Rosistilla ulvae: one gene and its partner. The protein of the gene in region 1 interacts with the protein of each later gene in a pairwise test. Links are inferred from orthologs where the notes say so. Each region holds a gene or a part of one and is shown on either strand. Other genes may lie near its edges.

What was found.
Region 2: the proteins of pepT (region 1) and tpiA interact in binary tests that used the Escherichia coli proteins (3 or more experiments, as listed by UniProt). The link is inferred for Rosistilla ulvae from one-to-one orthologs.

What each region holds. Positions count from the first base shown.
Region 1 is NZ_CP036261.1:1,779,944-1,795,920, reverse strand. The notes cover bases 6,576-9,429. They hold pepT (peptidase T), read left to right. Parts: upstream 6,576-7,307; coding sequence 7,308-8,552; downstream 8,553-9,429. Other genes in these bases: EC9_RS06465 (GxxExxY protein), read right to left, coding at 9,052-9,417; EC9_RS06475 (Gfo/Idh/MocA family protein), read left to right, coding at 6,576-7,171. Outside these bases: EC9_RS06500 (right-handed parallel beta-helix repeat-containing protein), read right to left, coding at 1-1,839; EC9_RS27235 (bifunctional transcriptional activator/DNA repair enzyme AdaA), read left to right, coding at 2,076-3,164; EC9_RS06485 (TerB family tellurite resistance protein), read right to left, coding at 3,594-4,232; EC9_RS06480 (3-keto-disaccharide hydrolase), read right to left, coding at 4,309-5,484; more of EC9_RS06475, read left to right, coding at 5,726-6,575; EC9_RS06460 (M1 family metallopeptidase), read left to right, coding at 9,744-12,221; EC9_RS06455 (DUF6702 family protein), read left to right, coding at 12,218-12,730; EC9_RS06445 (c-type cytochrome), read right to left, coding at 14,321-15,977. UniProt on the Escherichia coli protein: Cleaves the N-terminal amino acid of tripeptides.
Region 2 is NZ_CP036261.1:3,189,086-3,205,032, forward strand. The notes cover bases 1-2,824. They hold tpiA (triose-phosphate isomerase), read left to right. Parts: upstream 1-948; coding sequence 949-1,701; downstream 1,702-2,824. Other genes in these bases: aroF (3-deoxy-7-phosphoheptulonate synthase), read left to right, coding at 1-847; secG (preprotein translocase subunit SecG), read left to right, coding at 1,818-2,543; EC9_RS11340 (YicC/YloC family endoribonuclease), read left to right, coding at 2,811-2,824. In the rest of the region: more of EC9_RS11340, read left to right, coding at 2,825-3,695; gmk (guanylate kinase), read left to right, coding at 3,791-4,393; EC9_RS11350 (DNA-directed RNA polymerase subunit omega), read left to right, coding at 4,378-4,641; EC9_RS11355 (hypothetical protein), read right to left, coding at 4,819-5,766; EC9_RS11360 (methyltransferase), read right to left, coding at 5,914-6,969; EC9_RS11365 (helix-turn-helix domain-containing protein), read right to left, coding at 7,126-8,091; EC9_RS11370 (FAD-dependent oxidoreductase), read right to left, coding at 8,432-11,128; odhB (2-oxoglutarate dehydrogenase complex dihydrolipoyllysine-residue succinyltransferase), read right to left, coding at 11,227-12,459; EC9_RS11380 (endonuclease/exonuclease/phosphatase family protein), read left to right, coding at 12,744-13,775; EC9_RS11385 (NAD(+)/NADH kinase), read left to right, coding at 13,873-14,772; EC9_RS11390 (DUF1501 domain-containing protein), read right to left, coding at 14,791-15,947. UniProt on the Escherichia coli protein: Involved in the gluconeogenesis. Catalyzes stereospecifically the conversion of dihydroxyacetone phosphate (DHAP) to D-glyceraldehyde-3-phosphate (G3P).

The DNA of each region.
Region 1 (15,977 bases):
CGTGTCCGCTTTGCTGATGTCGACCTCCGCTCCTCCACGCCAATAAAGGTTCCGCCCGACCTTCACTCCATCGTCTCCCCAACGGCCGTGGAACAGTTCCTCGCTGTCAAACAGCACGATGTTCTGTTCGTACGTGAACGATAGATGGTCTTCGACGCGGCTGCGTCGCACTTGGTATTCGCGTCCGTAGGCGAAGATGTTGTTTCGGATGATGTTGTCGCGTCCGTAGTGCTGGTGGTAACCGCCCGATTTGGTTCGGTAGACCAAGTTGTTTTCCAGCAGGATGTCGGTGCTTCCTTCATCGTTGTACAAGCCCCAGCCGCCGTAGCCCCACGAATCGATGTCGTGGATTCGGTTGCCGCGAAGGACCGTTCCGGGAGCCGGCCCCAGCGTGTAGATGCCTCCCATATCGCTCAGCCAACCCTGGCCGATGTGATGAATATGGTTGTGTTCGATGCGATTCCGCGCGGCCAAGCTTTCGGAATATCCCCAGCGCCAGCCGACGGAGATGCCGGTGTAAAACAGATCGGCGATCTCGTTGTGCGTGATTTGATTGTCGCCACTATGACCGATCCAGATCCCCACGGCACAGGGGAACATGTGACCGCCGTGATTGACGATGCTGTTGTCGACGACGATATGGCTGGTCCGTTCGGCGAGGTTCTTGGCGATTCGGGTTTCGCCGATACGCACGCCACCGGCACCGAGATCGTGGATCCAACATCGCTCGATGCGGCTGTCGCGACAACCCTTGCGAAACCAAAGACCGTACTGGCCGGTGTGGCCGATTTCACAGTCGGCGAAGACGATGCCCTGGGCTCCGTCGATCTGTACCGCCGCTTCGATCGGTGATGCGGCTTGCGACGGCTCAAATCCCTCGGGCGGCGTGATCAGCCCGCTGTGCCGAAATGCCAAGCCGTGGAACTCGAGATTCTCCACCGATTGGTCGCTGGCGGCATCGCCAAGGATCACAACCAGCTTTTCGCTGACCGGCGCGATGCACTCGATCGTGTCCATCGATTCCCCTTCGCGAGGTCGGTAGCTGAGCAGACCATCGGGGGCGAGGAACCATTCGCCCGGCTGGTCCATCGCTTCGCGGTAGTTCTCTAAGATGTAGCCGGTGTTCAGGGTCAGCGGATTGTGCGACTTCATCCCACGTCCAACGCTGACCAAGCGGCCCGCGGCGGTATCCGCCGACTCGAGGAACCGCCGCGTGGTGTCCCATTTATGGAAGGCCAGGAATTGCACGTTGCGGATCTGTTCGGGGCTGAGTCCTTGCAAGCTGGCGATGTCGTCGGGATCGACAGTCAGCGTCTGCCGCGCGCGACGCGCGTTTTCGATCAACGTCTCTTGGCCGCGCAACATGTAGTGGAAAAAGTGATCCGGTTCGCGGGCTCGCGTCGCGTGGTTGCCGTTGATCCAGAGTTGATCGAAACGCCAATCCTGAGGCAACTGAGTCGACCAGACGCCCGAATCGGTGGCGGTCCATGGCGTTGTGATTTGGCGGCCGCCAGAGATCACCGGGGCGGCTCCTTCAGCGGCTTGGTAGACCACGTTGCCGTCTTGGGCTTCGAATACGATCGGTTCGCTGATTTCATAGCGTCCGTCGGCGACGATCACCCGAAACTTTTCATTGGGAGCGTCGGCGCGTCGCTGACGAATCTCGTCGCGAGCTTCGGTCAGCGAATGCAGTGGACCGGCGGGCGAAACATGCAGCGTCGTTTCCGCCGCGTCGCAGGCAACCGCCGCACTGATCAACAAGGCGACCGCGATACTGCAAACGGAGCGAATAGCAGATGGAACCAGTTTTGAGATCGCTCGCGCGAACATGACAGTCATTGTTGGAGAACTTTCAAACAGGGTGAGTGTTGGGTTGGGGGACCGCACAAATTAGGCGGTTGGTTGCTCGATTTCAACGGGACGGCGACCTGGCAATTGAATTGCCTGTCGCTTTCGCGGTTGTGATCGGTGAGCGAGCTGGTAACGTCATTTTAAGTCAGACATCCAAAAATTGGAGGACTTTCGAAATGAATGTTCCCAAACCTCTAAGGTTTAACGAGTAAAGCGAATTTCACATGAAGAGCGTTGCCCCAAACGAACCACCAACGCTTCCGGACCGCGAGACGATGTATGCCGCTTTGGTCGCTAAAGACTCCCGCTTTGAGGGGGTTTTTCTAGCGGGGATTCGCACGACGGGGATCTTCTGCCGACCGTCTTGCACGGCACGGAAACCGAAGCCGGAGAATGTGCAGTATTTTCGCGATGCAAAGTCGGCGATGGCCCACGGCTTTCGGCCCTGCAAAGTCTGCCGACCGTTGGCTGCGCTGGGAGCTGCGCCCGATTGGTTGCAGCCGTTGATCGATGATCTCCAGCGCGACGCAACACTTCGATTGCGCAGCGAAGACCTTCGCCAGCGCGGACTCGATCCAGCCCGCGTCCGACGCTGGTTTCAAAAGACACACGGGATGACCTTTATTGCTTACCTGCGGATGCGGCGGATCAATCAAGCGTTCGGGCAGATTCGCGATCGACAATCGATTACCAACGTCGCGATGGACAGCGGCTACGAATCGATCAGCGGATTTGGCGACGGATTTAAGCGAGCGATCGGCGCGGCACCGGCCAACAGCGAGGGCCGGCAAGTGATAGCGATCGCGCGACTGCTGACACCTCTTGGTCCGATGCTGGCGGGCGCATCGGACGCGGGGATCTGTCTGCTGGAATTTGCAGATCGGCCGATGTTGGAAACGCAGTTGGATCGGCTGCGAAAGCGGCGTGGAGCGACGCTGCTGCCCGGACCAAGTCCACTGTTTGCGACGCTGCAGTCGCAACTGCAAGAATACTTTGCCAGCCAGCGGACTCGATTCGAGATCCCGTTGGATACCGCCGGGACTCCATTCCAACAAAGGGTTTGGGAAGCGCTGCGGCAGATTCCATTTGGCGAGACGCGATCGTATGCTCAGCAAGCCACGGCGATCGGCAAGCCGACAGCGGTCCGCGCGGTGGCGCGGGCCAACGGCGACAACCGGATCGCGATCCTGATCCCTTGTCACCGAGTGATCGGCGACAACGGAACGCTGACCGGATACGGCGGCGGACTGTGGCGAAAACAGCGACTGTTGGAGATCGAGCGTCAGCAGCCAGCGACGACCGGGCAGTGTTAGTCGGCTGTGTCACCTTCGCGTCAGCAAAGGCCTCTCGATGGAGCGCGGCCCGCTGGGCAAGCGGTTTCACGAGGGGGGCGGCTAGATCGTTGGCTCCAACGCGGGCCGTTTAACTGCGGCGGCATCGCCCCACGCGTTTTGCAGTTTGAATTCGCAGAGCGTTGAACCCACGAAAAAACCCGCAGGAGGCTTAATTCCTGCGGGTTTCTTTTATACGCAACGTTTAGAGGCGCCGGCCGGATTCGAACCGGCGATGGTGGATTTGCAATCCACTGCCTTAGCCACTTGGCCACGGCGCCTTGAGGAGTCGTACGATAGGAGAATCGGCAAATCTGGTCAAGTCGCTTTAACTTAATTTGCCTGCCCAATCAAAAAAACTAACCCAGTCTGCGTTAGTCCTTTGATTGTACCGTACCGGCATGGAGTGAACTATCGGTCGTATTGGTCGGCGATCGCCAGTGCTTCTTCGATCGCCGACTGAAAATCTTCTTCGCTCAATCCCAGCGTTCGCTGGACCGCCACCAATGCCTCCAACTGCTCGGGGGTAAGATCCCCCTCCGCACTCGCCGCCATGAAGATCGCTTTCATCGCCAGGTACTTTTGATCGCGGTCCCATCGCGGCACGACACTGCGCAAATAGTTGTGAGCTTTGTAGCCGACCTGCGTCGCCGCGGCGCACATTCGCCCGAGGTCTTCGCGGTCGGCCGGTTCACCAAACAGCAGCTCGGCAACATGCCCCAGCGACTTGATCTCCGCTTCGGTGATCTCGCCATCGGCAACAACGGTCAGGACCGCCACGTTCATCACCTCTTGATGGAACTGCTGCTGTTCCAAATGGACGGCGGTCGATGGATCGATCTCCAACACCGCCGGCTCAAACGCTTGCCGGCACTCGTCGCACTCGACGTAATGTTGCACTGCCCCCATCGGAATCGTGGGGATGAAGTAGAGCGTCAGGAACGGCCGGACGCTCTTGAGTCGATACGGTTGCAGCTGCCGACACTGGGGACAGCGAAAGTCGCCGCGATCGCGCGTGCGACGCAAATCGGTTGTCCCAATCAATAGCATCAGCCTCTCCTTTTATCGAACGAAAATGTTAGCAACGTCGACCGGACGCGGATCGGCAACCCGAACATCGTCACCGCTAGCGAACGAAAAGGTTGGTAAAGTCGACAGGGCCGTCGGGGACCAGCGTCAGTGGCCCCTTGGCGTCGGCGGATCCCGTCGCCGCAAACGGCTCGATCTCCGTGCCGTTAATCGTCAGCGAAACCTTGTCGCCGCGAACCTCTCCTTCGATCCGATTCCACTTGCCCACCTTATCCAGATGCTGCGTCAGCGGCGAATCGTCACCCGCGATCGCTACCGCGGCCGCATCGCCACGCAGGCGGATCTGTGGCGAGCCCGAATCCCTGTTCAGTCGGAAGTCGACGACAAATCCATAATCGCCAAAGGCTTCGTCGGAGGCAAGTGGCAGGTTCGTGCCGGCGGCTCCGGTGCAGGAGAGAACCCAGTCGCTCGGCTTCCAATGGCCAGCAGCCTCTTCCGCCGTCTGCTTCGCCGCACCTTCGGGCTGCTGCACGCTCCAACCGGTCAAGTCGATGCCGGTGTACAGACAGCGGTAACCGCGATCGGCGATCGCGATCATGTTGGCTTCGATCGGCGTATCGGGCAGCTCTTTGATCTTCACATTGCGGTAATGGACGACGCCTCCTTCGGATTCGATGCACAGATAGCCCTTGCGTGGGTTGCAGTCGGTGCCACGGGTGACGACTTTGCCATTGACCGCCAGCGAGATCGCGCCGTCGATCGCTTCGATCCGGTAGTGATTCCATTGAGGCGTCGGCAGCGAACGCATTTCAGTCGGAAACGCGCGACTGCCACCGCGATCATTGCCCGGAGTCATCTTGGCTCCATGAATCGGAAAGATATCGCCATGCGTGGTGAACCAATCGGCTTTGCCGTAGGCGTTTTCGAGTATTTGGACTTCGATCCCGCGATGAAACGGCTGTCCCTTCGCGGTGATATCGTCGGCCCAGACAAAGATTCCGGCGTTCCCTTTGGGAACCATGTGCCGCCACTCGACTTCCATGATGAAGTTCTGATACATCCGATCGGTCCGCAGTTCGCCGATCGGTTTTCCGCTGCAGATCAGCATCCCCTCTTCGACCGACCAGGTGCGGGGATCGGTGTTGACCAGTTGCCAGCCCGCCAGGTCCTTGCCGTTAAACATCGGGACAAAACCGTCGTCCTCCTGTTGCGACCAGAGGTTCGCTGTGGGGGCGAGCAGCAATACGAGAGCGACAATCCAGCTGCGATGCATGTTTCGACTCAAATCAAAGGGAGGGAGATCGGATTGCCGGCGATCAGACGGCGGCCAACCAAGGGTGGGAAGAGAGGTTTCGATTGTACTTTACCCACTGGCCAGCTACATCCTGGATGGGCGAAACTCCCCAAGATCGACTATTATGAGTTTTTGCCAGCGTCTGATATCGGACCGCCATCAGCTGATAGCCGCTGCTTATCTCCCCTAACGCTCTTGTTTCATTCGAGGACTTTTAAACATGACTCAAGCAACACGACGACAGTTCGTCGCTTCTGGTCTCGCCGCGGGCGCTGTCGCGACGCTCCCCGGCCGCCGTGCCAATGCCGCTCTCGCCAACGACGAAATCAACGTCGGCTTCATCAGCTGTGGCGGACGTTCGAACGAATTGATGGGCTACTTCGAAAAAGTCCCCGGGGTCAACATCGCCGGTCTTTGCGATCCCGATCAGGCTCGCTTGAGCCGCTCCAGCCGAAGGTTTCCCAAAGCGCAAACGTGGAAAGACCTTCGCGATCTGATCGCATCGGACAGCATCGATGCGGTCGTCGTCGCCACCTGCAACCACTGGCACTGCTTGGCAACGATTTGGGCGATGGAAGCGGGCAAAGACGTCTACGTCGAAAAGCCGTTGTCGCACAGCCAATGGGAAGGTCGGCAGACCGTCGCGGCGGCGCGGAAGTACGATCGGATCTGTCAGGTCGGAACGCAGCAGCGTTCGGATCCGATGCAGGCTGAGATTCAAAAGTACTTGCACGACGACAAAGCGTTGGGGGCGATCCAAGCGGTCCGCGTCAACCGTTACGGTCTGCGAGGTTCGATCGGACGCCGGACGGAGCCGCTGCAGATCGACAAATCGGTCGCTTACGATCTGTGGCTCGGCCCGGCTCAAGACGAACCGATCTTCCGCAATAATTTGCAATACGATTGGCACTGGGATTGGAACACCGGATCGGGCGAGATGGGCAACTGGGGCGTCCACGTCCTGGACGACGTTCGCAACAACGTCTTCCAAGACCGGGTCGCGTTGCCCAAACAAATTCTTGGTGGCGGCGGACGTGTGGTCCTGGGCGACGCGGGGCAAACGCCCAACGTCCACTTTGCGTATTTCGACACCGGATCGATTCCGGTCGTGATCGGACTGTCGAATCTTCCCGACAAAGCTGGCAGCAAAAAGAGCCCGGCGCATCCGGGCCCCGGCAGCGGATACGTCGTCTATTGCGAAGGGGGCCGTTTGGAAGGCCAACGCGGCCGCGCTCAAGCGTTTGATGCCGACGGGAAAAAGCTCGCCAGCTTCAAGGGATCGGGGGGCAACGTGTTGCATCAAGCGAACTTCATCGATGCGGTTCGCGCTCACGACCGTTCGCTGTTGAATACCGAAGTGGCGGTTGGCAACGACAGCACCGGATGGTGCAACCTAGCCAACATCGCGTTCCGCGCCGGCCGACCGTATTCGCCGCAAGATGCCGCATCGGTCGAGTTGCCCCAGTGGAACACATTGATCGGCGAGATGGATCAGCATCTGAAATCGCACGATCTGTCGTTGGACAACAGCGAGATTCAGATGAGTCATCTGTTGACGCTCGACGAGAAGACCGAGCAGTTTGTTGGCGACGATGCCGATGCGGCGAACGCTTTCCTGAAACGGAAATACCGCGAAGGTTACGAAGTGCCAACGATCCAAGCGTAGGCTTGGGGGCACTTTGGAATAACGCAAACGGGGACTCTGGTTTATTCGGAGGCCCCGTTTCTTGTATACTCATCGCCTGATTCCGTTTTGAAGAGCCCCGGGCTTCACCGCCCTTTCCACCAACCCAATCCCGCCGATGATTGTTCCTGTTAACCGCGAGCGTCTGCTGCAACGTTTCCTGCAATATGTTCAGATCGGCACTGCGGCCGACCCGCACAGCGAGACCTATCCCAGCAGTCCGCAGCAGAAGGATTTGAGCCGCGTGTTGGCGGAGCAATTGGTTGCACTGGGCGTTGCCGATGCGCACATGGACGACCACGGTTTGGTCTGGGGAACGGTCCCAGCAAACGTCGCTGGCGCTCCGGCGATCGCACTGAACTCCCATGTCGATACATCGCCCGAAGCTCCCGGGGACGATGTGAAGCCGCAGGTGATCGTTTATCAGGGAGGCGATATTCCGCTGCCCGAAGACAATCAAGTCATCCGCGTCGCCGACTGTCCCGAACTGGCCGATCTGGTCGGCAAGACCTTGATCACCACCGATGGCACGACGCTGTTGGGAGGCGATGACAAAGCGGGCGTGGCGATCATCATGGAATTGGTGGCGACGCTGATCGAAAATCCGCAACTGCCCCACGGCCCGGTCAAGATCCTGTTCAGCTGCGACGAAGAGATCGGACACGGCACCGACAAGATCGACTTGGCTCAATTGGATGCCGTCGCCGCTTACACGTTGGACGGTGGCGGAGCGGGAGATTTGGACGTCGAAACTTTTTCGGCCGATGGCGTGCTGGTCACCTTTACCGGGCGGAACATCCATCCGTCGATCGGCAAAGGGCGGATGGTCAACGCGACGCGGGCGGCGGGCTTCTTTCTGCAGCAGTTGCCCGACGATTCGCTATCTCCCGAATCGACCGATGGCCGCGACGGATTCATTCATCCGTATGAGGTCGAAGGGGGCGTAGGCCGCGCCGAATTACGCGTGCTGTTGAGGAGCTTCGATACGGCGGAGCTGACTCAATACGCCGATCGACTGCGGCAAGCGGCAACGGCGACGGAACAACAATATCCCGGTCTCGCGGTCCGCGTCGAAGTCAAACCGCAATACCGCAACATGGCCGACGGTTTGCGAGAGAATCCGCGGGTCGCCGATCTGGCGGAGCAGGCGTTCCGGAATCTGGGCCGCCCGGTCCGACGCAGCATCATCCGCGGCGGGACCGATGGTTCGGCGTTGACGGAAAAGGGGCTGCCGACGCCAAACCTGTCCAGCGGTCAGCACGCGATCCATTCGCTACACGAATTCGCATGCCTGGAAGAGATGATCCAGGCGGTCGAGCACCTGCAGGAGTTGTTGCGGTTGTGGTCGGAGGTTTCGGCCTGAGTCGCTGCTTGTTCGGATGTACGAAGCGCGTAGCCGTTGTGCCGTCTGCTGGGCCATTTTGAATTGCAGTGGCCATCGGTCCCATTCGATTCGGTATGACGCGATTGCAGTTATTGGTAACGTGCCACAGAGGACTCAGAGGCCACTGAGCTTTTGTCTGGTGATCCTCTGTGTTCTCGGTGCCCTCTGTGGCTCACAGTCACGTCGGCGGTGGCGGCGTCATTCATGTGCGGCAGAATAAATTCTCGAAGCTTGCCACAGAGGACTCAGAGGCCACTGAGTTTTTGTCTGGTAACCCTCTGTGTTCTCGTTGCCCTCTGTGGCTCACAGTCACGTCGGTGGTGACGGCGTAATTCATGTGCGGCAGAATAAATTCTCGAAGCTTGCCACAGAGGACTCAGAGGCCACTGAGTTTTTGTCTGGTGATCCTCTGTGTTCTCGGTGACCTCTGTGGCTCGATGGCACCTGCGATCGAGGCATATTCCTGGTATGGCAGATTTTACAGAGAAAGTCGCTTTATGCCGTCGACAAGCCTCGCCTGACCGAAATTCATGAGTAGTGCCCGCCTCAATCCAGTGGATTTGAGATAGGACAACGTTTGAGCCGTAGCCACGTCGGGAAGCTTTTGGACCGCTTTCAATTCCACGACCACCTCACCCTCAACCAATAGATCAAGCTTTTGTCCCTTGATGATGTGTCCCTTATACATCACATCGATTTCTTTTTGTCGTTCGCATGCGATGCCACGTATGTGGAGTTCATAACAAAGTGCTTCCTCGTAGATAGACTCCAGTAACCCCGGGCCCAAAACACGATGCACCTCAATCGCGGCCCCAATTATCTTCTCTGTCAGGTCATCGCTCATCGTGCTTTGTGTCCTCTGTGATCTCTGTGGCTAGAACGTATGCGTGCACAAGTCGTTGATTTCGGTAGACGCGATGCCCACGACCTTCCTTTGGAGGTTTGACCTCAGGCTATCTGAGCCTCGGTCGATGCATTGAAGACGCGTTTTGCTGCGGCAAGGCCCATATCGCGACCGCTAAACCTGCGCTGGTGCCGGCGTTGGTGGACGAAAGAGATAAGCTGGGCGTGTGGGGGATGCTTTCCGTTCCCCGCCCCGTGTTCGTTGTACTATGATTGTACAGACGCTGCTTTGCACCATGCCTTCCCACCTACTTGATGAGACTCTCCATGGTCGTGTTCTTTCGACGATCCTCTCTTCCCATCCTGGCCTTGGCGATTTTGATCGCCCACGCTGCCATCGAACCGGTTGCCAGCCAAGCTCAACCGCGGCCGAACAATAAATACGGTCAGACCGATGATTTTCGGCAGATCGACCAGTGGCTGCCAACGCCCAACAAATACCGCTCCGCATCGGGAATGCCCGGCCCGGAATATTGGCAGCAGCGAGCCGATTACAAGATCGACGTGCGGTTAGACGATCAGAACCAGAAGATCACCGGCAGCGAAACGATCGACTACCACAACCACGCCCCCGAGCCGCTTGGTTTCCTGTGGATCCAATTGGACCAGAACATCTTTGAACCGGGATCCGACGCGATCGCAACCGCGACGGCGCCGAATTTCTCCGACCGCGCATCCTTTAATACGATCCGATCGCTGCTGGCGCGGGAGTCGTTTGAAGGAGGCTTCAAAATCCACGGCGTGACCGATGCCGAAGGCGCACCGCTGAAGCACACGATCGTCAAGACGATGATGCGGATCGATCTTCCCACGCCGTTGCCGCCGGGCGAATCGACCACCGTCAAGATCCGCTTCGACTACCTGATCAACGACAGTAAATTAATTCACGCCCGGACGGGGTACGAGTTCTTCGAGAAAGACGGCAACTACATCTACGAGATCGCTCACTGGTATCCCCGCGTCGCCGCGTTCACCGATTACGAAGGCTGGCAGAACAAGCAGTTTTTGGGACGCGGTGAGTTCACGTTGGAGCTAGGCGATTTCGAGGTCCGGATCACCGCTCCGGACGATCACATCGTCGCGGCGACCGGCGTTTTGCAGAACGGCGAAGAGGTGCTCACCGAAACGCAACGGCAGCGACTGGAAAAGGCGAAGACCGCCGAGGAACCGATCTTTGTCGTCACGCCCGAGGAAGCGTTGAAGAATCAAAAGGATCGCAGCAAGCAGGATAAGACTTGGGTCTACCATGCTGAAAACGTTCGCGACTTCGCCTGGGCCAGCAGTCGCAAGTTCATCTGGGACGCTCAAGGTCACGACCAGAACGACAACCCCGTGATGGCGATGTCGTATTATCCGAACGAAGCCGAACCGTTGTGGAGCAAATATTCGACGCACGCGATCATCCATACGTTGGACGTCTATAGCCGCTACACCTTCGACTACCCCTACCCGATCGCGATCAGTGTCAACGGTCCGGTCTACGGGATGGAGTATCCGATGATCTGTTTCAACGGCCCGCGCCCGGAGGAGGATAAAACCTACACCGCGCGGACCAAATACGGATTGATCTCGGTGATCATCCACGAGGTCGGGCACAATTATTTCCCGATGATCGTCAACAGCGACGAGCGTCAATGGACCTGGATGGACGAGGGGCTCAATACGTTTCTGCAGTATCTCGCCGAGCAGGAATGGGAGGAAGACTACCCCAGCAAGCGAGGCGAACCGGACGATATCACCGGTTACATGCGCAGCAGCGGCCAGATGCCGATCATGACGAACAGCGAATCGATTCTGCAGTTTGGCAACAACGCCTACGGCAAGCCAGCGACGGCACTGAACATCCTGCGCGAGACGATCTTGGGCCGTGAGCTTTTCGATTTTGCCTTCCGCGAATACGCCCGTCGTTGGAAATTCAAACGCCCCACGCCCGCCGACTTCTTCCGCACGATGGAAGATGCTTCGGGAGTCGATTTGGATTGGTTTTGGAACGGATGGTTTTATAGTACCGACCACGTCGATCTCGCGATCCGCGATGTCAAGCTATATCAGATCGACAGCTCCGATCCCGACGAAGCCGCCGAACGCAAACGTCAGGAAAAGGATAAACGCCGGCCATCGCTGTCGGCTGAGCGAAACGAACCGCTGCAAAAACGGATCGATCTGTTCCCTGGCCTGAAAGACTTTTACAACGACTTCGACGAACTGGAAGTCACCGAGGATTCGCGGAAAGCGTTTCAGAAGTTTGTCGAAAGCCTGAACGCCGAAGAGAAACAACTGATCCGTCGCAAGACGAACTTCTACGTCCTGACCTTCGAAAACGTCGGCGGTCTGGTGATGCCGATCATCGCCGAGATTCGCTACACCGACGGATCGAAACAGATGCTCGACATCCCGGCGGAGATCTGGCGAACGAACAACAAAACGGTTTCGAAACTGGTGATCACCGACAAGGAACTCGACAGAATCGAGCTCGACCCACGCCACCAATTGGCCGATACCGACGCGTCGAACAACTTCTATCCGCCGCGGATCGTCCCCAGCCGATTCAAGTTGTACAAGGACAAAAAATCATCCAACCCGATGCGGAAGGCAAACGAAGCGAAGAAGAAGTCGGACGCTGACAAGGGCAAAGAGTCGAACAAAGAAGAGGCTGCGGAGAAGAAGCCTGCGGCCAAAGCGGAAGCTGCCAAGCCAGCGGCGGCAGCAGTGGCGAAGCCTGCAACTGCGGAGGCGGCCGAATGATCCTTCCTCTATTGTTATCGATGTTGATGCATCCGTTTCACGTCAGTTTGGCGGAAGGGGAATGGAATCCACAGTCGGGGCGATTTGAAATCGCGATCCGCCTGGAGCCTCGCGACTTCCAGCTTGCGTTGTCGAAGCACGCTGGCAAACGGATCGATCTCGAAACGACCGATCGCGATCAATTGCAAGCCGCGATTGTGGCCTACGTGAAAGCGAAATTCATCGCCGTCGACGCCCAAGATCGCCCCGCGCGATGGCACTGGGTTGGGATGGAGAACGAGACGAAATACGTCTGGGTTTACCTGGAATTGCAACCCGATGCGGCTTCGCGCGAGCTGCGGATCAGCCACCGGATGCTGCACGAAGTCGCCTCGACGCAGGTCAACACGCTGCTGTTGATGGGAGCCGATGAAAAACAGACGCTCCGTTTCACCAAGGCCCAGCCAACGCAAACACTCCGCCGCGACGGAGCCAAAGCCCCGTGGGAATTGGTTGTCCCAAAGACCTAGTGCTTTGTCAGGCTTTGATTTTGGGGTAGAGGGATTTTAGTTTTGTTCTCGCATCTTTGACTTGGAATTGCCAGTCAACGCCACGCTGTCTTCTGTTTGAGTGTGAGGACCACGCCTGTGTTTCCTTTCTCAGCGGCGCAATCGTCGCGAATCGACGACCGTTGATACACTGCCGCGTCATTGAACTGAGTTCGTTCTCAGCCGCGTTGAGCCAACTTCCATGCTTGGGTGTGTAACGGAACTCGATGCGACGAACCAAGGCACGGGCTTTTTCTGGCTTAAAGGCCTCGTAGAAGGCGCCTTTGGTGTGGGTATTGAGATTGTCACATACCAGGATGATCTTCTTCGCCTTTTTGTAGCGTGTCGTCAGCAGTGCCTCCATTTCGATGGCCCAATCGACCTTGGTTCGCTTTGGACGCACGGTGACTTCTCTCCATCCGGCCAGCGGCTCGGTGAACATGAACACGCTGGCGGTTCCGCACCGTTCATACTCGTAATCGACGCGTCGAGCATGATTGCGGGTCGCCGGGATCGGCGTTCGCGTCTCTTTGTGAAGCTGGACCGGCTGTTCGTCCATGCACACCACGGGATAGTCCGAATCATACGGTTCTTCGTAGGTATCTAGGACTTCTTCCATGCACGCTACAAATTCGGAGTCGGCGTCGGGTGGAATCACCCAATACTGGATCTTGCGATTGGTCATGCCGTTTTTTTAAGCGTTTGGCGAACGGTTTCGTAGCTGATCGAGTCCACGATCCCCAGTTCTACCACGTGGACTGCCAACAGACGCAGCGACCAACTCGCGAACCCTTTGGGAGGTTTCCCCAACCGCAAGGCGATCACTTTCGCTTCTTGCTTTCCGTCAAGCGTCTTCTCTCGCGGGGCGCTCAAACGCGGTTTCCCGTGCAGCGCCGTATCGAACCCTTCGGTCACCAAACGTTTGCGAAGATTCTCCACGGTCTGAATCCGACACGCCAAAGCTTCCGCGATTTTGGCGTCGGTCCAGCCAGGTCCTTCCGTGTCAGCTTTGAGAAGGATCAGCGCCCGCCGTACCTTCTGCGAGGAGCCTTTCAGCTTCTTTACAATCGCCTTCAGTTCTTCCCGTTCTGTATCCGAAAGCCGAACGATATACTTCTTAATCATCGAATCCTCCGTGACTCGTGGGGCAATCGACCTACAAACTCCCGGATTCTTCCAATTTAGGAAACCCCAATTCCTAAGCCTGACAAAGCACTAGAGTCTCGGTGAATTGTGCGCGGACTCGCCTCCCCGAACCTCGCTTCGCTGGTTCGCCCCTCCTCTTCAAACTTCGTTTGGCGGAGGGTGAAGATCGATAGCGACGGCGCACTTCACCCGCCCAGCGGAACGCTGGGAGGGTCGGGAAACGAGCGTCAAGCAAGTTTTTCGGGGAGGGCCTTCTGCGTGATCGAGCGTCTGGAAATGTGCGAGGACTCGCTTCCCTGAACTTCGCTTCGCTGGTTCGACCCTCCCCTTCAAACTGCGTTTGGCGGAGGGTGAAGCTTCGACCCTCGCTTTTAAGCTCCGTTTGGGGGAGGAGCACGCGTTGGCTGGTTGACCTCGTGTCGAGGGCTAAGGCTTCGCCGCTTCGGCTGATTCGAGGTAGGACATCAGTTCGTAGATCTCATCTTGGGTGAAGCGATCCATCAGCGCCTTGGGCATCATCGACTGCGATGATTTGTTCATGATGTCGATGTCGTCGCGCTGGATCACCGTCGGCTCTTTCGATTCGGGATTGGCCAGCAGCGAGATCGTCTTCTTGTCCTCTTCGACTACGATTCCCGAGATCGCTTTGCCGTCGAGGGTCAGGACGACGTGGACGACATATTTGGGGTCGATCTTGTGCGAAGGATCGAGGATCTCCTGCAAGACGCCCAACCGGTCTCCCTTCCAACGCGCGACGACGTCGGTCAGGTCGGGGCCGACCGCCCCCCCTTCGCCTTGCATCTTGTGGCACTGAGCACAGCTGGCTTCGGTGAAGATTCGCTTGCCGATCTCGGGGGACCGACCGCGGAGCGCGAGGTCGAGATCCTGCTTAAAATCATCGACAGTCCAGCTCTTGATAAACGCCCGATCGTTGCCGATCGGATCCTTCGGTTCGACTGGATTCTTCAGCCACAGATCGAGATCTTCGACCACGACCATCACGCCATACATCCGCATCCAGTGGCGTGGAAAAGTGCAGACGTAAGGATATTCCCCCGGCTGTTCTGGAGCGGTAAAGGTCAGCGCCTCGCGTTGGTGCGCCCCGACCATCGATGTCGAATGCAGTACTTTGTCGCTGTCGGGAACGTGCATTTTTCCGGAAGGTCCGGGAGTCGAATCCATCGCCGAACCAAGCTCCGCAACCTCTTTCAGGTCGCCCGGCGTGGTGATCACCAAGTTGTGCGGCATCAGGTCTTCGTTGACCAAAACGACCTGCACCTCGCTGCCCGCTTGGACGACGAAATAGGGAACGTCGTATCGCATCTCCTCTTCCACCGCGTGGATCTGGACCACGCGAACGGCGATTTCACTGAGCCGCTTGCGGACGGTGCGGGCTTGGTCGACGGGCATCAGGCCGATCAATTGATCGACCAATTGCATCGCGTTCAAAAAAGCTGGCTTGGTCCGATCGGCGGCGGGGGTCGCTTCGGCCAGCTGCATCAGTCTGGCGACGACTTGTTGAGCGATCGAAGGATCGCGGTCGTCGGCGGGGACCTTTAAGAGCGTCGAGACAGCTTCGGCGACCAGCGGCTTTTCGGCGATCGTCTTGGCAACGCGGCTGAACGTGTCGGCTTGGTCGGCGGGAATACTGCGGAGTGCACCGATCGCGGCGCGACGCATTTCCTTCTCTTTCGATTGCTCGAACAGTTCGATCACATGCGCTCGCTGCGACGATCGCAACTTTGGTTTGGGGAGCAGCGAGATCGAGTGCAAATAGTCGAGCTTGCTGTCCGAGCTGGCGGTTGCAAGTTCCCATGCTTGATCCGATTGATCACCCGCGATCAGACCGGCGTATCCGACGGCGCGAAGCATCGCAGAATCGGAAGCGACCGCGTCGATCAAGGCTTGTTTTTGATCCGCCAGGTCTTTGGGCGACTGAGCCAACAGCATCGCGGCCAATTGGCGGCCAACTTCTTTCTCTTCGGAATCGCTTTCATCGAGCCCCGAAATCGCGGCGAGCAGTTCGGTCGCCGGGCTGGTTCCGTTGAGCACCGCCAATCCTGCGGCGGCTTGTTGGCGGTCC
Region 2 (15,947 bases), 1.4 Mb from region 1 along the record:
ACCCTACAAGCTAGCTTCGTTGGATGCCCATCCGCAGCCAAGCGTTGTCGATGTTGGCGGAGTTCCGGTGGGTGGCGGCCAATTGGCGATGATCGCTGGCCCCTGTGCTGTCGAAGAGCCCGAGCGGATGTTGCGGATCGCGATGGCAGTCAAAGCGGCCGGAGCGAACATCTACCGCGGTGGCGCCTACAAACCACGCACCAGCCCCTACAGTTTCCAAGGGCTGGGCGAAGACGGTCTGAAGATCCTTCGCGATGTGGGCGATACCTGCGGTATGCCGATCGTGACCGAAGTCACCGATCCCCGCAACGTCGAGACCGTCGCGCGTTATGCCGATCTGCTGCAGATCGGTGCTCGAAATATGCAGAATTTTGTGCTGTTGACCGAAGTCGGCCAGTCGAACAAGCCGGTTCTGCTGAAACGCGGTATGAGTGCGACGATCGTCGATTGGTTGATGAGTGCCGAATACGTGCTGGCTCAAGGCAACCCCAACGTGATCCTGTGCGAGCGCGGTATCAAGAGCTTTGACCCTTCGACTCGCAACCTTTTTGATGTCGCGGCGGTGCCCGTCGTCAAGGGGCTGAGCCATCTGCCGGTGATCGTCGACCCAAGTCATGCGACGGGCAAGCCGGCGTTGATTCCACCCTGTGCCTTGGCTGGTGTCGCCGCCGGAGCGGATGGCGTTCACATCGAAGTCCACGACCAGCCGGAAGTCGCCAAAAGCGACGGCCCTCAAGCCCTGCTGCCCGAGCAGTACGCCGAAGTCGCCGACCAAATCCGCCAGCTCGCGGCGTTGCTGGGCAAGACGATCGCTCCGCTCCCGTCAGCGACGAGTCCCGGCAATTAGATTCGGCAAGACATATGCCAACTCGACCGCCTGCCTTGCCGGCGGTTAATCCATCCAATAACCAACTTAACTTTTATAAATCAATCGACGGAGATCGAACCATGCGAAAGCCATTCATTTGCGGCAACTGGAAGATGAACACCCGCGGCCAGTGTGGCGCGGAATTGGCGAAAGCTGTTGCCGACGGGATCCCCGCTGGCAGCCAGGTTGAGGTCGGCGTCTGTCCTCCGACTTGCTACCTGGGGGCTGTTGGACCTGCGATCAAGGGAACCGCCGTTGGATTGGGAGCGCAAAACATGTTGGCCGAGGCCGATGGAGCTTTCACCGGCGAAATCAACCCGGCGATGTTGAACGACCTCGGTTGCCAGTACGTGATCCTTGGACACAGCGAACGCCGTCAGTTCTTCGGCGAAACCAGTGAAGGGGTTTCGAAGAAAACACAAGCTGCATTGGCCGCCGGATTGGTGCCGATCGTGTGCGTTGGCGAAACGCTCGAAGAACGCGAAGGGAATCAAACCGAAGCGGTTGTCGCCCAACAGATCGAAGGATCGTTGGCCGGTATTTCGGCTGAACAATTGCCAACCGTTGTGATCGCATACGAGCCCGTTTGGGCGATCGGTACCGGCAAAGTTGCGACTCCCGAACAAGCCGAAGCGGTTCACGCCCACATCCGCAAGTTGTTGACGGACAAGTTTGGTGGCGAAGCGGCTGAAAAGGTTCGCATCCAGTACGGCGGCAGCGTCAAGCCAGGCAACGCGGCCGAGTTGCTCGGGCAACCCAATATCGACGGTGCTTTGGTTGGCGGTGCCAGCCTGAAAGCGGAAGATTTTCTCGGAATCATCGCGGCTGCGTAACTCAACCGATGCGTTTGCTGGCGGCTTTGTGGCGAAACGCTGCGAGATTGCAGCGATCGGCGTCAATTCAATAGTGACGGCTAGCGTCAAACATTTCAAAAAACGGATTACTCACAATGACGGCTTTGGTATTTGCAAGCATGGCGGGCGTTTTCTTTGGCCTGACGCTCTCGACACTGTCCCTGTTCCTGATCCTGCTGGTCCTTGTTCAACGCGGCAAGGGGGGCGGTTTGACCGGAGCTTTAGGCGGACCGGGTGGACAAAGTGCGTTTGGTACCAAAGCGGGCGACATGTTCACCAAGATCACCTCGGTGGTCGCTTTGGTTTGGATTTTCCTGTGTGGTGCTAGCGTGTTCGTGATGGGCAATGCTCGTCCCATGGTCGACAATGCCCCGGTCGTCGAATCTCCGTCGCTCGACGGCCTTGATGCCGCTGGCGAAATCGTCGACGAAACCGCTGCAATTGCGCTGCCAGGTTCCGAGGATGAAGCGGAAGATGTCGTTGTCGAGACGGAAGAGGCTGTCGCTGTTCCAGGCGACGAGGCGGCGATGACCGAAGAGCCTAAGGCAGACGCTCCTAAGACTGAAGAGCCAAAGGCAGACGCTCCTAAGGCTGAAGAGCCAAAGGCAGACGCTCCTAAGACTGAAGAGCCAAAGGCAGACGCTCCTAAGGCTGAAGAGCCAAAGGCAGATGCTCCTAAGACTGAAGAGCCCAAGGCAGACGCTCCTAAGGCTGAAGAGCCCAAGGCAGACGCTCCTAAGGCTGAAGAGCCCAAGGCAGACGCTCCTAAGGCTGAAGAGCCAAAGGCAGACGCTCCTAAGAGCGACGAAGCAGCCGAGTAAGTCGGCATTGGACGTTGGTTTGCAGGGCGTCGTAGTTTTCGTCGCTTGAAACGCTCCGGTTTGTCGGAGCGTTCGCTCTGCTAGCACAACTCCAGGCATGATCTCTTCGGTCGGGGGCAATGTCGAACGCGATCGACCTGCACTCCATCTCGCCTTCGCTTGGCATCCAGTGCGGCATTCCGATGTCGCACTCATATCGCGGCCGCGGAGCCGCAGGCCAAGTTGCCAGTGCGGCAATTCTATCCTTTCAAGATTAGCGTTCCTCTTATGCTTCAAAGTATGACCGGCCAGGGCCAAGCTCAATCGACGGGCGAATTGGGAACCGTCAGTGTCGAGTTGCGAACGGTCAATAACCGCGGCCTAAAGCTGGCTGCCCGGTTGGGGGACCAATTCAGCCGACTGGAGCCGCGGGTCGACGCGGTCGTTCGCAAGCATTTGACGCGTGGAACCGTCAATCTAAATGTTCGCTGGCAACGCGCCGGTTTGGCGTCGGCCTATAGCATCAACGCTGCAGCGCTCACCGCTTATTATCGCAGCCTGTCGGAACTGCAAGCGAATCTGGAGCACGCCGCTCCGATCGACCTTAGCCAATTGGCCGGATTGCCGGGGGTGATTCAGGAGTGCGATGACCAGGCGGTCGACCAAGATTCGCTGTGGGGACTTCTGGAACCGGTCCTCGTCTCCGCGCTGGAAAACCTGAACCAGATGCGAGCGGCTGAAGGGGCTTCGATGTTGAAGAGCCTGCAAGCGGATCACGCCGAGATCGCCAAACATCTGGAATCGATCTGCCTGTTGGCACCGCGGATCGTCGATAACTATCGCGACCGCTTGGAATCGCGGATCGTCGAATTGCTGAGTTCTCGCGGGCTGGAAATTGCCCAAGTCGATGTGCTGAAGGAACTTCAGGTGTTCGCCGACCGTACCGATATCAGCGAAGAGATCACACGGCTTCAAAGCCATTTGCAGATATTTAACGAGACCGTGGCCAGCGAACAAGCGAGCGGGCGGCGCTTGGATTTTGTGATTCAAGAGATGTTTCGCGAGACGAACACGATCGGCTCGAAGGCCAACGACGCGGAGATTGCGCTGCATGTGGTCGACATGAAGTGTGCGATCGAACGGATGCGGGAACTGATACAGAATATCGAATAGGGGACGAGGTGCTCGACGCCTTGGGAGTGGTTCGCGATAGCGTTTTCCCGGGCCGTTGGGCTGCGTTCGCGTAAGGGGCCTGCGAGGCAAGAAGCATGAAAACAAATACTGAAGGGCGTTTAGTCATCATTTCCGGCCCCAGCGGGGCGGGAAAATCAACGGTCGTCCGCTCGTTGATCCAAGAGTGTCCGCTGCCATTGGTGTTGAGCGTCTCGGCGACCACGCGTCCGCCGCGCCCCGATGAACGCGATGGACGGGAGTATTATTTCCTCTCGTCCCAGCAATTCGAAGAACTCCGCCGAGATGGCCAGTTTTTGGAATGCGAGGAGGTTTTTGGACGCGGGCATTGGTACGGCACACTCCGCCCGCAAGTGACCACTGGCCTGAAACAGGGACAATGGGTTATCCTAGAGATCGATGTCCAGGGGGCGATGCGCGTTCTCGAGGACAAAGATCTGCAACCGATCACGATCTTTTTGCATCCCGGCGGGATCGAGGAATTGGAACAACGGCTACGTGCCCGGGGCACCGAGACCGAAGAAGCGATCACGCGTCGATTGGAAGTTTCCGTAGGCGAGTTGGCATTGATGCACCGCTATCGACACGAAGTGATCAACGACACGGTGGAACGTGCGACATCTGAAATCTGTGAAATACTGAAATCCTACCAGGAGCGAAACGCATGCTCGAAGAGCTGAAAGAAGAAGAGATCGTCAACAAGGTGGGCGGTCGATTTAAGCTGTCTACACTGATTCAGAAGCGATTGGTGCAATTGAACCAAGGTAGTCGCGCGTTGGTCAATGTTGGCACCCACGACCGAATGCAAATCGTTTTGCAGGAAATCGTTCAGGACAAGATCTATCTGAACACGTCCAACGAAGTGCAAACCGTCGACGATATGAATATCGTTCCCGAAGGTCCTGATTTGGACGTTGGCGATCTTTAATCGCTAGCCAGCAGGCTTTCTTTCCGGGGTGTTCTGCCCCGCAACGCGTTCCAACGCGACGGGGTTGCCAAGCAACAACTCGACGAATCGCCAACAAGTGTTGGCGATTCGTTTCGGATGCGGCCGTTGATTTTACGGCCGCGTCGATCGCGCTATGCGATCGCTTCTTCGATTGAATTATCGCACCGGTTCGAAGATCACCGCGCGCGGCCGGTTGGCTGATCGATAGGCTGGACGCCCGGTGGGTTCCCGGCGGAATTGGGCACTGTCTAGCAGGTGGGTGTCGGGCGGTACCAACAGATCTTCGTCGTTCACGTCGAAGGGGGATGGCTTGGCCGCTGGAGCTTTCGGTAGAGGCCGCGCTTCGGTAGCTGGTTTAGGTGCGGCGGGACGTTGCGATTCCGATTGCGGTTCGCTGGCCGGTTTTTGCGGAACCGAGGGGACTACCATCGGGCTTCGCTGGAAATCGGGGACGGTTGTACTGGGACCCTTCAGATCCTGCGGTGTGATGTCCGATGGCGAATCGGGTTCATTGCGTCGCAGGCTGGGGATTTTGGGCTGAGGGAGCGATTCTTCGCTGCCACGTTGGGGAGCCGACAATTGTGGCGGATCGACGGCTGGCAATTCTTCAATTTCCGGTGGCTCTTGGACCTGCGTCCGTTTTTTTGATTCCGGTTGTGGCTTCGTTCGCTGCTCGGTCGCTTTGGGAGTGAATTTCCGTTCCGGCTTGGCCTGCGGTTCGTAGTATTCGCTTGGGATGCCGACTTCCGACGGCGATACGTAGACCGGCTCCGGAGCTGCGAGGGATGGTTCTTGTGTCGGTGCGTGGGAACCTTCGTAAGGTGCTGGGCTGTGCATCATCTCGCCATAACCTTGCACTTCCATGCCATGGTGCCCCGCCGGTGCATACATCATCGGTGCCGAGGATCCGCCACATTTGCAAACGCCGTTGCATTTCGCGCACGCGTGGTAGCCCGGGCCATAGCAGACGCCGTACTTTCGGGCGGCGGCATTCCACACTTTGACGATCGGGTTCTTGCTGGCCAGCTCTTTTGCTTGCAGGTCGACGGCTAGGCCGTGGATCGTCAAACATGCGATCGATGCGTAAGTGAATGCAGCTCTCATAACCCGGTCCTTCAGGCGCAGATGATACGGATGTCACAATCAGTCATCGGCATCGTTACCCATCAAAACGAAAGCTGCTGGTCAAACCGGAGCAGGATTCTTGGCCAGACCGACGAAGCTGGGTAGACCGCAACGATTACGAGATGTTTACGCCGGCTTGATTGCCGAAAGCAATCCACAGTGGACTCCCGTCGCCACGACCGGCTGGGGCCTCAAACCCGCCGCTTCTAACCAGTTCCGATACTCGGCGGCGCTGTAGGCCCGACCTTCGGTGAACGAGAACAGCGACGCCGAATAGAGCGCTACTGGCAGAGGCCCGTCGAGGGTGTCGTTGAGGAAGACGTCGTGAATCATCAACTGGCCGCCGGGGGATAAGGCCTTGGCGCAGCGATCGATCAACGCTTCGCATTCTGGTAGATCCCAGTCGTGGAGAATATTTGACAGCAGGATCGCGTCGGCCGCTTCGGGCAGCGGGGCGGCGAACATGTCGCCGCTGACAAGTTCGCATCGGTCCATCACTCCATAATGCTGCCCCATCTCTTCGGCAACCTTCAGAACTTCGGGCCGATCGAACAAGATCCCCTGCAGGTTTGGATTCTTTTGCAGCAGTGCGTAGGTGTAGATCCCCGTTCCGCCGCCGACGTCCAACAACCGCCGAGCCTTGCTCAGATCGGCGACCTCCGCAAGCAAGGGGGCTACGTTTTTGGCTCGTCCCGAAAGGGCCAGCGTGAAGTGCCGAGCGGTGTCAGCTGCTTCCATGGCCGATGCGATTCCGTCGCGATAGATAAATGCAGCGCCGCCACCATCGCTTGCATCCGAACCGAGCGGTCGATTCGATTTCAGCAACTCAACCATTTGCAGAACCGATGGATTTTGCGCCGCTAGCCCCAGGTAGTCGCCGCAATCAAAAGCGCCTCCTGGGACCAAGTGCTCGCGAGCCAAATCGGTTAGCTGCAGCCGCTCGGCGTCGATTTGCAGCATTCCCATCGACCGCAATGCGGTGACCAAAACGTTGGCCGGTCGGATTTGGATCGATAGCCGCTGGGCCAGTTCTTCCAGTGAACATGGGGCCCGGTCCAGGCTGCCAAACAAATCGAAATGCGCGACTGCAGCGGTCAGTAGTTCCGAACCGTGGTTGCCGCGAAAGTGTTCAAAAATCGGAGTGGGGTCGGTTTGCGGTTTTACCAAAGCGTTACGCGTCACGATGCGGATTCCTGGTGCGAGACGGTTGGGCGACGCGTCGATCCGCCGCCGAGAGGGCGTGTCGGCAGGTGCCGACACCAGCCAATTTGTAGCTGACAAAAATTGCGAGAGCAATTCACCGAACAAGCCATAAGCTGCGTCGGTCCCGCGCACGCGTTATTTGGAGGCCTGCAACGTTTCCGAAGGCAGTTCGCCAAATTGCGTTCGATAGGCCTGGGCAAACTCGCCCAGATGCCAGAACCCCCATCGGCACGCTTCGGCTGATACCGTCGTCGTTTGCGCGGTCGCTTGATTGAGCGCGGCGTGGACTTGATGCAAGCGACAGCGCGTCAGGTATTGCATCGGCGAGAGCCCAAGCACACGTTGAAACGCGTATTGCAACGTCCGCTCGCTGACGCTAGCGTGCTCACACAGATCGATCAACCGGACCGTGATTCCAGGGTTGCCGATGATGTAGTCTTCCAATTGGTTCACCAATCGATGCGCTTTGGCGATCTGTGGCTGCGGTTTTTCATCTTCGGAGATCGCCAGCGATTGCAGCGGCCTGAGCATCAATGTGGTTAATTCGTCGATGATTGCCGCCCGATACTCGGCATGCTGAACGCACTCGTCGTTGTTGCTGGCGGCATCCAACAACGCATCGACACACAACTGAACTCGGGCGGCGATCGCATCGTCGGCGATCAAACCTGTCTTGTTTTCCGCGGGCAGGCAGAGCGTTTGCCCGGTCAGAGTGCGGTAATAGTCTTCGACATATTGCGACGAAATGAAGGTCGCGGTGCAGCGAAAGCCTTGCTGTTTGACACACGCATCAAAATCTAAATCGGGCGGCAGGACAACTAACCGATCGCGTTGGATCCGGACGTGCGCGAAATCACCCTCGTGAGAGTCGTCGAACATCACAGCGGCGTATCGCGACGTGGCCCCACGACCGCGTGCGGCCACCGCTTGATTGACCGACATCCGAAGCACTTGCAGGCACCCCAAGTCGACGATCTGTTGCGTGCTGGAAAAACGTCCCGGTGTCAGCTGGACAATATCGATCGCCGAACCAAATGCCGAACTGTCCCAGTCCGCGATATCCGAGATGATCTGTTGGCGAAAGACGGAGGATCCGTTCATGGTTGTTAGCGTCCTCTCTTAGCTTTTGAGGTCGATGAGGGGCGCAGATGAGTCGCATTACACCGTCATTCTACACCTTCTTGTCATGGCACACTTGCGAATCGACCACGGTTCGACGCTAGCCCAGGGCAATGATCTATCCATGCTTGCCTGTTATTTAACGAAAGTAATCCCCATTTGGACCCGCAATCGCCAGGAAAAGTCATCCGTCGATTGTTGACCTAGGGCAAAGCGGATTCCGCGACGCGAGTGTACCTGCCGGACGTCGCTCAACGCAGCGTTCACCTTGCATACGCTCTCAGCCATTCCGCCGCTGCGGACGCTCTAACAGGAAGCCCACTCAATCGGCGGATTCGATCGCCAGCCAGTTGATCGCCGTGTTCGTTGACACCGACGGCTTGCCTAGTTCGACCGAGAGCCGCCCGTCGCGGACCTCGACGACCTTGGTCCGCTCGGCAAACATCCCCGCCACCGTCGACAGGTCCTTGGCGAAACGAACGCCTTCGACGACGACGTTCTGACCGGGCTGGTCGTGTCCCGAGTCGCCAACGCAGACCGTCACCGAATACTTTCCGTCGGGAAGCGTGCACTCCCAAACGTCGCGGCCGCGAGTGAACAGGAACGTGTCGCGTGGGCCTTCCATCGCGTGGCGTCGGCGATGGTTGGAACGCAGATCGCGGCCCCAGCCGTAGCCGCGAGCGTCATCAAACAGGTCGCCGTGATCATCCGACCAACCCTTCGCCTGCGAACCGCCGGGACCGCGGAAGTCGATCAAGCGGCGATCGCCAGCGTTTCCGCTGGTCAGTTCCACCGCTGGGACTCCGTCGCTGTCGGGCCCAAGCTTCGGTCGCTCGATCTCGAACACAATCGGCTCGTTAGGCGTGAACAACAGCGAATCATCGCGGTCGACGATGCCATCCCCATCGGCGTCGCGAGCGTCGACGCGGTGGAAAGCGAATCGCGCCCAATCCTGCTGCTGAATCTGATCCCAAAACTGTCGACAGATCTCACCGCGAGTGACCTCGGTTTCGACAGACGGTTCGTATTCGTAACCGCGGTCGCTAAGCGATGCCAGCCACGCCTCGGTGGCGGGAGAGTCGGGGGCGAAGTCGACTTCGCGAGGATCGATCGGCAACAGTCCGAGCGCCGCTAGGCGATTGATCGCGACAAACGCGGCGTGGCTCGGATCGAGGTCGCGGAAGGGCCAGATCAACAGCGGTACTCCTGCAGCGCCGGCATCACACAATTCGTGGCGAACCGATTCGAGTAACGCTCGGTCGTAGGGGATCGCTCGCGGATCGATCCCCTCCCGCAGCGCGACCACCGCCACAGCGCCGCTCGCTTGACCGATGTGGATCCGTTGATCGTGCAACCGGATCGCCGCGCTGACGATGCTGCTGAAACCAACATTCCCTTGCGATCCGATCAGGCCGTCCAGCTCGGCCGGAATCAGGCTCCGCAACGGAAAGACCGATCGATCGCTCATGAAGTTCGTGTGGCGATTCGGCTTATGGAAATCGATCCACGGTCCTTCATTCCCTTCGGACTTCAAGTATGTTCGCCCGGTGCGGTGGAAGTCGTAGTGAAACTGCCAGGCGAACAGGCCATCGGGATACATCACATGGGCGAATCGCTCCTTGGCCCGGTTCTTCGTGACGCCATCGCGATTGCGGCCATCCTGTTCGCGCATCATGTACATCGCCTGCAATCGCAGCCCCTCGCGGATGTACGGTTTCGGTGGCAGCCGATCGGGCGTGCCGAATTCGTCGCTCAAGTGGAACCGGCGGAAGCTGTTCGTTTTGTCGGTGGCTCGCTGATCGACGAAGTTCTGCAAGTGATACAGCACGCCCAACGCATGTTGTTTCGCATCGTCAAAGATGATCTGGCGCTGACCACGATTCATCGTCACGATGTTCTGCGTCGATGCTCCTTCGGCGGTCGATTCCAACGCCTTCACGACCGGTGCCGGCAAGCGTTCCAACGGATAGTCCTGGCCGTTCATGTAGTTCAACAGAATCGATGTCTTCCCATCGCGGCTTGTCGTTCCGTCGACGATTCGCCGGACCGTGTAGACGCTCAATTGACGCGGCGATTGTTTTCCCGCATCGGGCCAGTGCGGGATCGCTCCCAGCCCCGGATTCGCTTGGTCCCACTGCAGATCGTCAAACTCTTGTCGACTGAAATGTGTAGCCCGCGGGTAATTGCGATCGTCGAATCGCGGCGGTCGACCGATCGGCGTCTCCCCCTCCGATTCGGCGACGATCATCGCCCAGGTGATCGGATTCATCTCGTTTGCAGGATGGCTGCTCAGATCATCGGGAGCACTCGGTTCACCGAAACGGGACTTGGGATCGGGACCGCACAGAAAGCCAGCTCCCGCGACCTGGATCACCTCGCCCCAGTCGGAGGCATCGATCGTCAGCGGCGCTTCGACGGACAATCGCCCTTCGCCACCATCGGTCGCTGCAAACGTAACGCCATGCAGCCGGGAACCTCGCACGTCGGCAGCCACTGGATACAGGTTCCAGTGGACGCGGATCTGGCCGCTGTCGATGTAGGGAGCGATCATCTCGCGGAAGATCGCTTCGGCTTCGGCCGGCCGATAGGTCGACGGCCCGTGAAAGGGACGCCCCGGCATCGGCGAGCCATACTTTTGCGAGTTAAACGCTTCGATTCGGTCCATCAGCTCCTTAAAGAGCCCCGAACGATGGAACGATCGCTTCATCGGATGCCAGTCGACGCCCCAACCGACGCGGCCGACACCTTTATCTTCATCGACGCAGGCTAACGCCTGTTCGGTGAACTGGCCGCCGAACCAGCGACCATCGTGCACGATCGCGATCGATTCGACACCGCCGCGAGCGGCTTGAATCGCCGCGGCCCAGCCCGCTTCGGTCGCTCCCACGATCAACAGATCCGTGTTGACCGTGGCTGTCGACGCGGGGGCGGCGCCAGCGTTGGCAGGGCCCAGCAGGGCAAACAAAAGAAAAAACGCAGCGGTGCGAAAACGCAAGCTGCGTGAAAGCGAGAGGTTCAATGCAACGGCTCCGATGAAGGTTCGGTTGTCGAACCTTCACCTTTGGCGGTTGCATAATGGGCCACTATTCCACCCGAAGGGACGACAATCGCCCCATTCTACACTTCCAGGAACAGTCGTGCTGGATCTTCCAAAACGTCTTTGATAACACGCAGGAAGCTGACAGCTTCGCGGCCGTCGACAACGCGATGGTCGTAGGTCAACGCGACGTACATCATCGGACGGATCACGACTTGGCCGTTGACAGCAACGGGACGATCTTGGATCGAATGCAATCCCAAAATGCCGCTCTGCGGAGGATTAACGATCGGCGTCGACAGCAGCGATCCGTAGATCCCGCCGTTGCTGATCGTAAACGTTCCACCATCGAGATCTTGCGGGTTCAACCGATTGGATTGAGCGTCGTCAGCGAAATCGGAAATCGCGCGTTCGACGTCGGCAAACGACATGAACTCCACGTTTCGCAGGATCGGCACAACAAGTCCTTTACCGCCACCGATCGCGATTCCGATGTCATAATAATGGCGATAGACGATGTTGTTGCCACGAATCTCCGAATTGACAGCGGGGAAGCGGCGGAGCGCTTCGACAGCCGCTTTGGCGAAGAACGACATAAAGCCCAGCTTGACGCCGTGCTTCTTCTGGAACGCGTCCTTGTATTTGGATCGCAATTCCTTGACAGGTTCCATGTCGATTTCGTTGAACGTGGTCAACAGTGCCGCGTTGTGTTGGGCTTCGACCAAGCGTGCGGCGATCGTGCGACGCAACATGCTCAGCGGCTTCACTTCTTCGGCGCGATGTTCGCCCGACGTCATCAACGACGTCCGCGGACGATCTTCGGTCTTCTTAACCGCTGCGGGAGCCGGTTGCTTCGGCGCGGCGGCTGGAACTTTGGAGATCGTCGCGCCGGAGATGTGGTCGACGACGTCTTCCTTCAACAGGCGTCCGCCAGGTCCGGTCGCTTTGATATCGGCCGGGTTGAGGTTGTGTTCGGCGATCAATCGGGCTGCCGCTGGCATCACGCGTGCGTCGTCGCCGGCTTCTTCAGCCGGTGCCGCAGCGGCGGTCGATGCCGATCCGTTGGCCGATGGCGCTTCACCGGCTTCGATCTGAGCGATCACGTCGCCGACTTTGGCAAACTCATCCTGCTGCTTGGTGATGTTCCGCAGATAGCCGGCCGAGGGCGACGGGATTTGAACCGAAGCTTTTTCGGTTTCGATTTCGACCAGATCTTCGTCCGCTTCGACCCATTCGTCTTGTTGCTTCAGCCAACGGCCGATTTGAACTTCGCTGATCGATTCGCCGACGGTGGGTACTTTGACTTCAACCATGAGATGTTTAACTGTAGATAGCGGCAGGAAAATGTGCGAGTAATGGGAACTCCGCACCGCGCCAATCCGACACGGCTTGGGAAGTCTCCAGGATACCGATCATCGAGCTTTTTGTCAGCCTGCCATTAGCCGTTGCCGTCGCGATCGTCAAGATCGTTGCAATCCGCTTCGCTGGCGTTGGGATCGATCGAAGCGGCCGTCGCGACTGACTTCCATTAACCGAAATCGCCGAAAACAAGGAAATCATTGGTGATCGCATGTCCCGGGGCTCGGAGACCGCAAAAATGAAGTTTGTCCTTAAACTCATCGTCGTATCTGTGATTGCGATAGTCGCGTTGGTCAAATTCTACGAGATCGAAGGGATCGACGGGCTGCACTTCAAGCGACGCGAATCGAGCGCCGGCGTGGTCGCGGATCTCCGCGCGATGTTCACGTCGGCGACCGCCGAACCGGGCAGCGGTTTCTCCGCGCCAGGAGCTCCGGCGCTGCCGACTCTTCCCGGCGTTGGGGTACAGACGGTTTCCAGCCGACAAGGGCCCGCAGGCACCATCCGCCTGGGGACCTTCAACCTGCGGGAATTCAGTCGCGATAAGCTCAACGATCCCAAGACGATGGACTTTATCGTGCGGTTGCTGCAGCAAATCGATCTGATCGCGGTTCAGGAAGTCGATGCCGATCGCCGCGAACTGTTCCCCCGAATCGTCGAACATCTGAATCGCGACGGCCGGACTTACGATTTCATCGCAGGCCCGCAAGTTGGACCAGACGGATATCAACAACTGCTCGGGTTTGTCTTCGATCGCCAACGAGTCGAAGCCGACCTCAAGCAAACCTATACAATTACCGACCCAGCGAATCAGATCGCCTACGAACCGCTGGTCGGATGGTTCCGCACCGTCGGCGTCGATCCACAAGATGCTTGGACCTTCTCGATGGCCAACGTCTACGTCGATCCCGACAATCCGCAGAAGGAACTTGAACTGCTGACGTCGCTGTTCCATTCGATCCAGAACGACGGTCGCGGCGAGGACGATGTGATTCTGGCCGGCTGCTTTTTTGCCGGCGATCACGAACTGGCCGGATTTGCATCTGCCGATATTCGCTTCGCCCTGGAAGGCACGCCCTCGGACATCCACGCCCAACGCCAAACGGCAAACCTGTTGTTCAACCGCAATCATACGACGGAATTCCTCGGCGATTCGGGGGCTATCGATTTCCTGCGGCAATACAACCTGACGATCGCTGAAGCCGAAGCGATCAGCGATCATCTGCCGGTCTGGGCCGAATTCCAGATCCGCGAAGCGGTGCAGTTCTAATCACACGCGTCTGTCTGCAAAAATATGCATCTCGGCTGCGGCTGGCGTATGATGACGCTGCGCAAACACAAACTACATCCAACAGTGCCAGGCTCTCATGTCGCAATCTGAATCGTCTGAAGAAAAACGACCGTGCTGGCCACGCGCCGGGCGAACGCGACCCGATGTCGTTGTCGTCGGTGCGTTGGATCGACCAAGCGTCGCGTCGGAACTGAATCGCCTGCGTTCGTTGATCGCCGATCGAGCGGAGATAGCGGCGGTCGACCTCGATTTCAGCTACGACTTTGAAAACACCGACCATGATCTCGTGATCGTGTTAGGCGGTGACGGATCGATCCTGCAAACAGCGCGGCAGATGGGCGAGAACCAGCTGCCGATCTTGGGCGTCAATTGTGGACACCTCGGTTTCCTTGCCGCGCTCACTCCCGACGCCTTCCTCGATATCTGGGGGACCGTTGCCAATGGCGATTGCGAACTCGTCGACCATTTGATGTTGAGAGCTTCGATCATCCGCGACGGCGAAGAGATCGCCATCCAGTTGGGATTAAACGAAGCGGCGATTCTCGGCGGGCCGCCTTATCGAATCCTCAGCATCGACCTTTCGGTCGACCAAGTTCATGCAACCAGCTACAGCTGTGACGGGTTGATCATCAGCACGCCGATCGGTTCGACAGCCCACAACCTTTCGGCGGGCGGGCCGATCTTGCGGAAGAATCTGCAAGCGTTTGTCATCTCGCCGATCAGCCCCCATACGCTGACGCACCGCTCGGTTGTCGATACCGCCGACCGAACGTTTGATCTTTCGGTCGCCAACCCCAACGATTCGACGAGCCTTGTGGTCGATGGCCGCGTCGTCGATGTGATCCAACCGGGCGACCGCGTTCGCGTGCAGCGATCGCCCTACAGTTTCCAAATGGTTGCCGTGCCCGGGCAAAACGATTATCGAACACTCCGCGAAAAGCTGGGTTGGAGCGGCAATACGATCAGCAAAAACTGATCCTTCGCAAGCTGTCGCTCAAGCGATGATCTTCTTCATCACGTTGCCATGGACGTCGGTTAGGCGGAAGTCGCGACCGGCGTAACGGTAGGTAAGCCGCGTGTGATCGAGCCCCATCAGGTGCAGGATCGTGGCGTGCCAATCGTGGATGTGGCACGGATCGGTGACCGCCGCGTAGCCGTGTTCGTCGGTTTCGCCATAGCTGAAGCCAGGCTTCACGCCGCCTCCCGCCATCCAGGTCGTGTAACCTTTGTTGTTATGATCGCGGCCGTCGCCGTTTTGAGCCGCCGGCGTCCGCCCGAACTCGCCTCCCCAGATCACTAACGTGTCCTTTAGGAGATCGCGCTGCTTGAGGTCGGCCAGCAGACCGGCGATCGGTTGATCGATCTCACCGCACCGCTGCGGCAGATCGGTCGAAAGGTTTTGGTGATGGTCCCAGCCCCCTTTGGTCACCTCGATAAATCGTACGCCTGATTCGGCCAGTCGCCGCGCCATCAGGCACTGCTTGCCAAACGCCGCCGTGTCGCCGCGATCGGCTCCGTACATCGCCAGCGTCTCCGCCGTCTCGCCGCTGATATCCATCGCGTCGGGCATCGCGTCTTGCATTCGAAACGCTAGCTCAAACGATTCGATAGCCCCTTCGATTCCCGGCGCGTGTCCGGCGCGATCCAACTTGTCGCGATTGAGCGCTTGGATCAAATCGAGCTGCGTCCGCTGTTGGTTCGTCGAAAGTCGGGTGTTGCGAATATCGGGAATCGTATCGCCAACGGAGCCGCGTTGGCCTCCGGCGCCACCGATTCGCGAAGCTCGGCCGATGCCGGTCCCTCCGTAGATCGCCGGCAGGAATGCGCTGCCGATCAATTGAGCCGACCCGGCGGGCGGACTTATCGAAACGAAACCGGGCAGGCTGTCGTTTTCCGTTCCCAATCCGTACAGCGTCCACGCCCCCAACGACGGCCGAACGAACTGAGCCGTCCCGGTGTGCATTTGAATTTGGGCTCCCGGATGAACCGGTTGGTCGCAGTTCATCGATCGGATCAGGCACAGGTCGTCGGCATGCCGCGCGACCTCGGGGAACAGATCGGAGATCCACAATCCGCTCTCCCCGCGTTGCCGGAACTCCCACTGACTCTTTAGCAACTGCCCGCCATAGCGTCCTTGCTTGCCGTGATCCT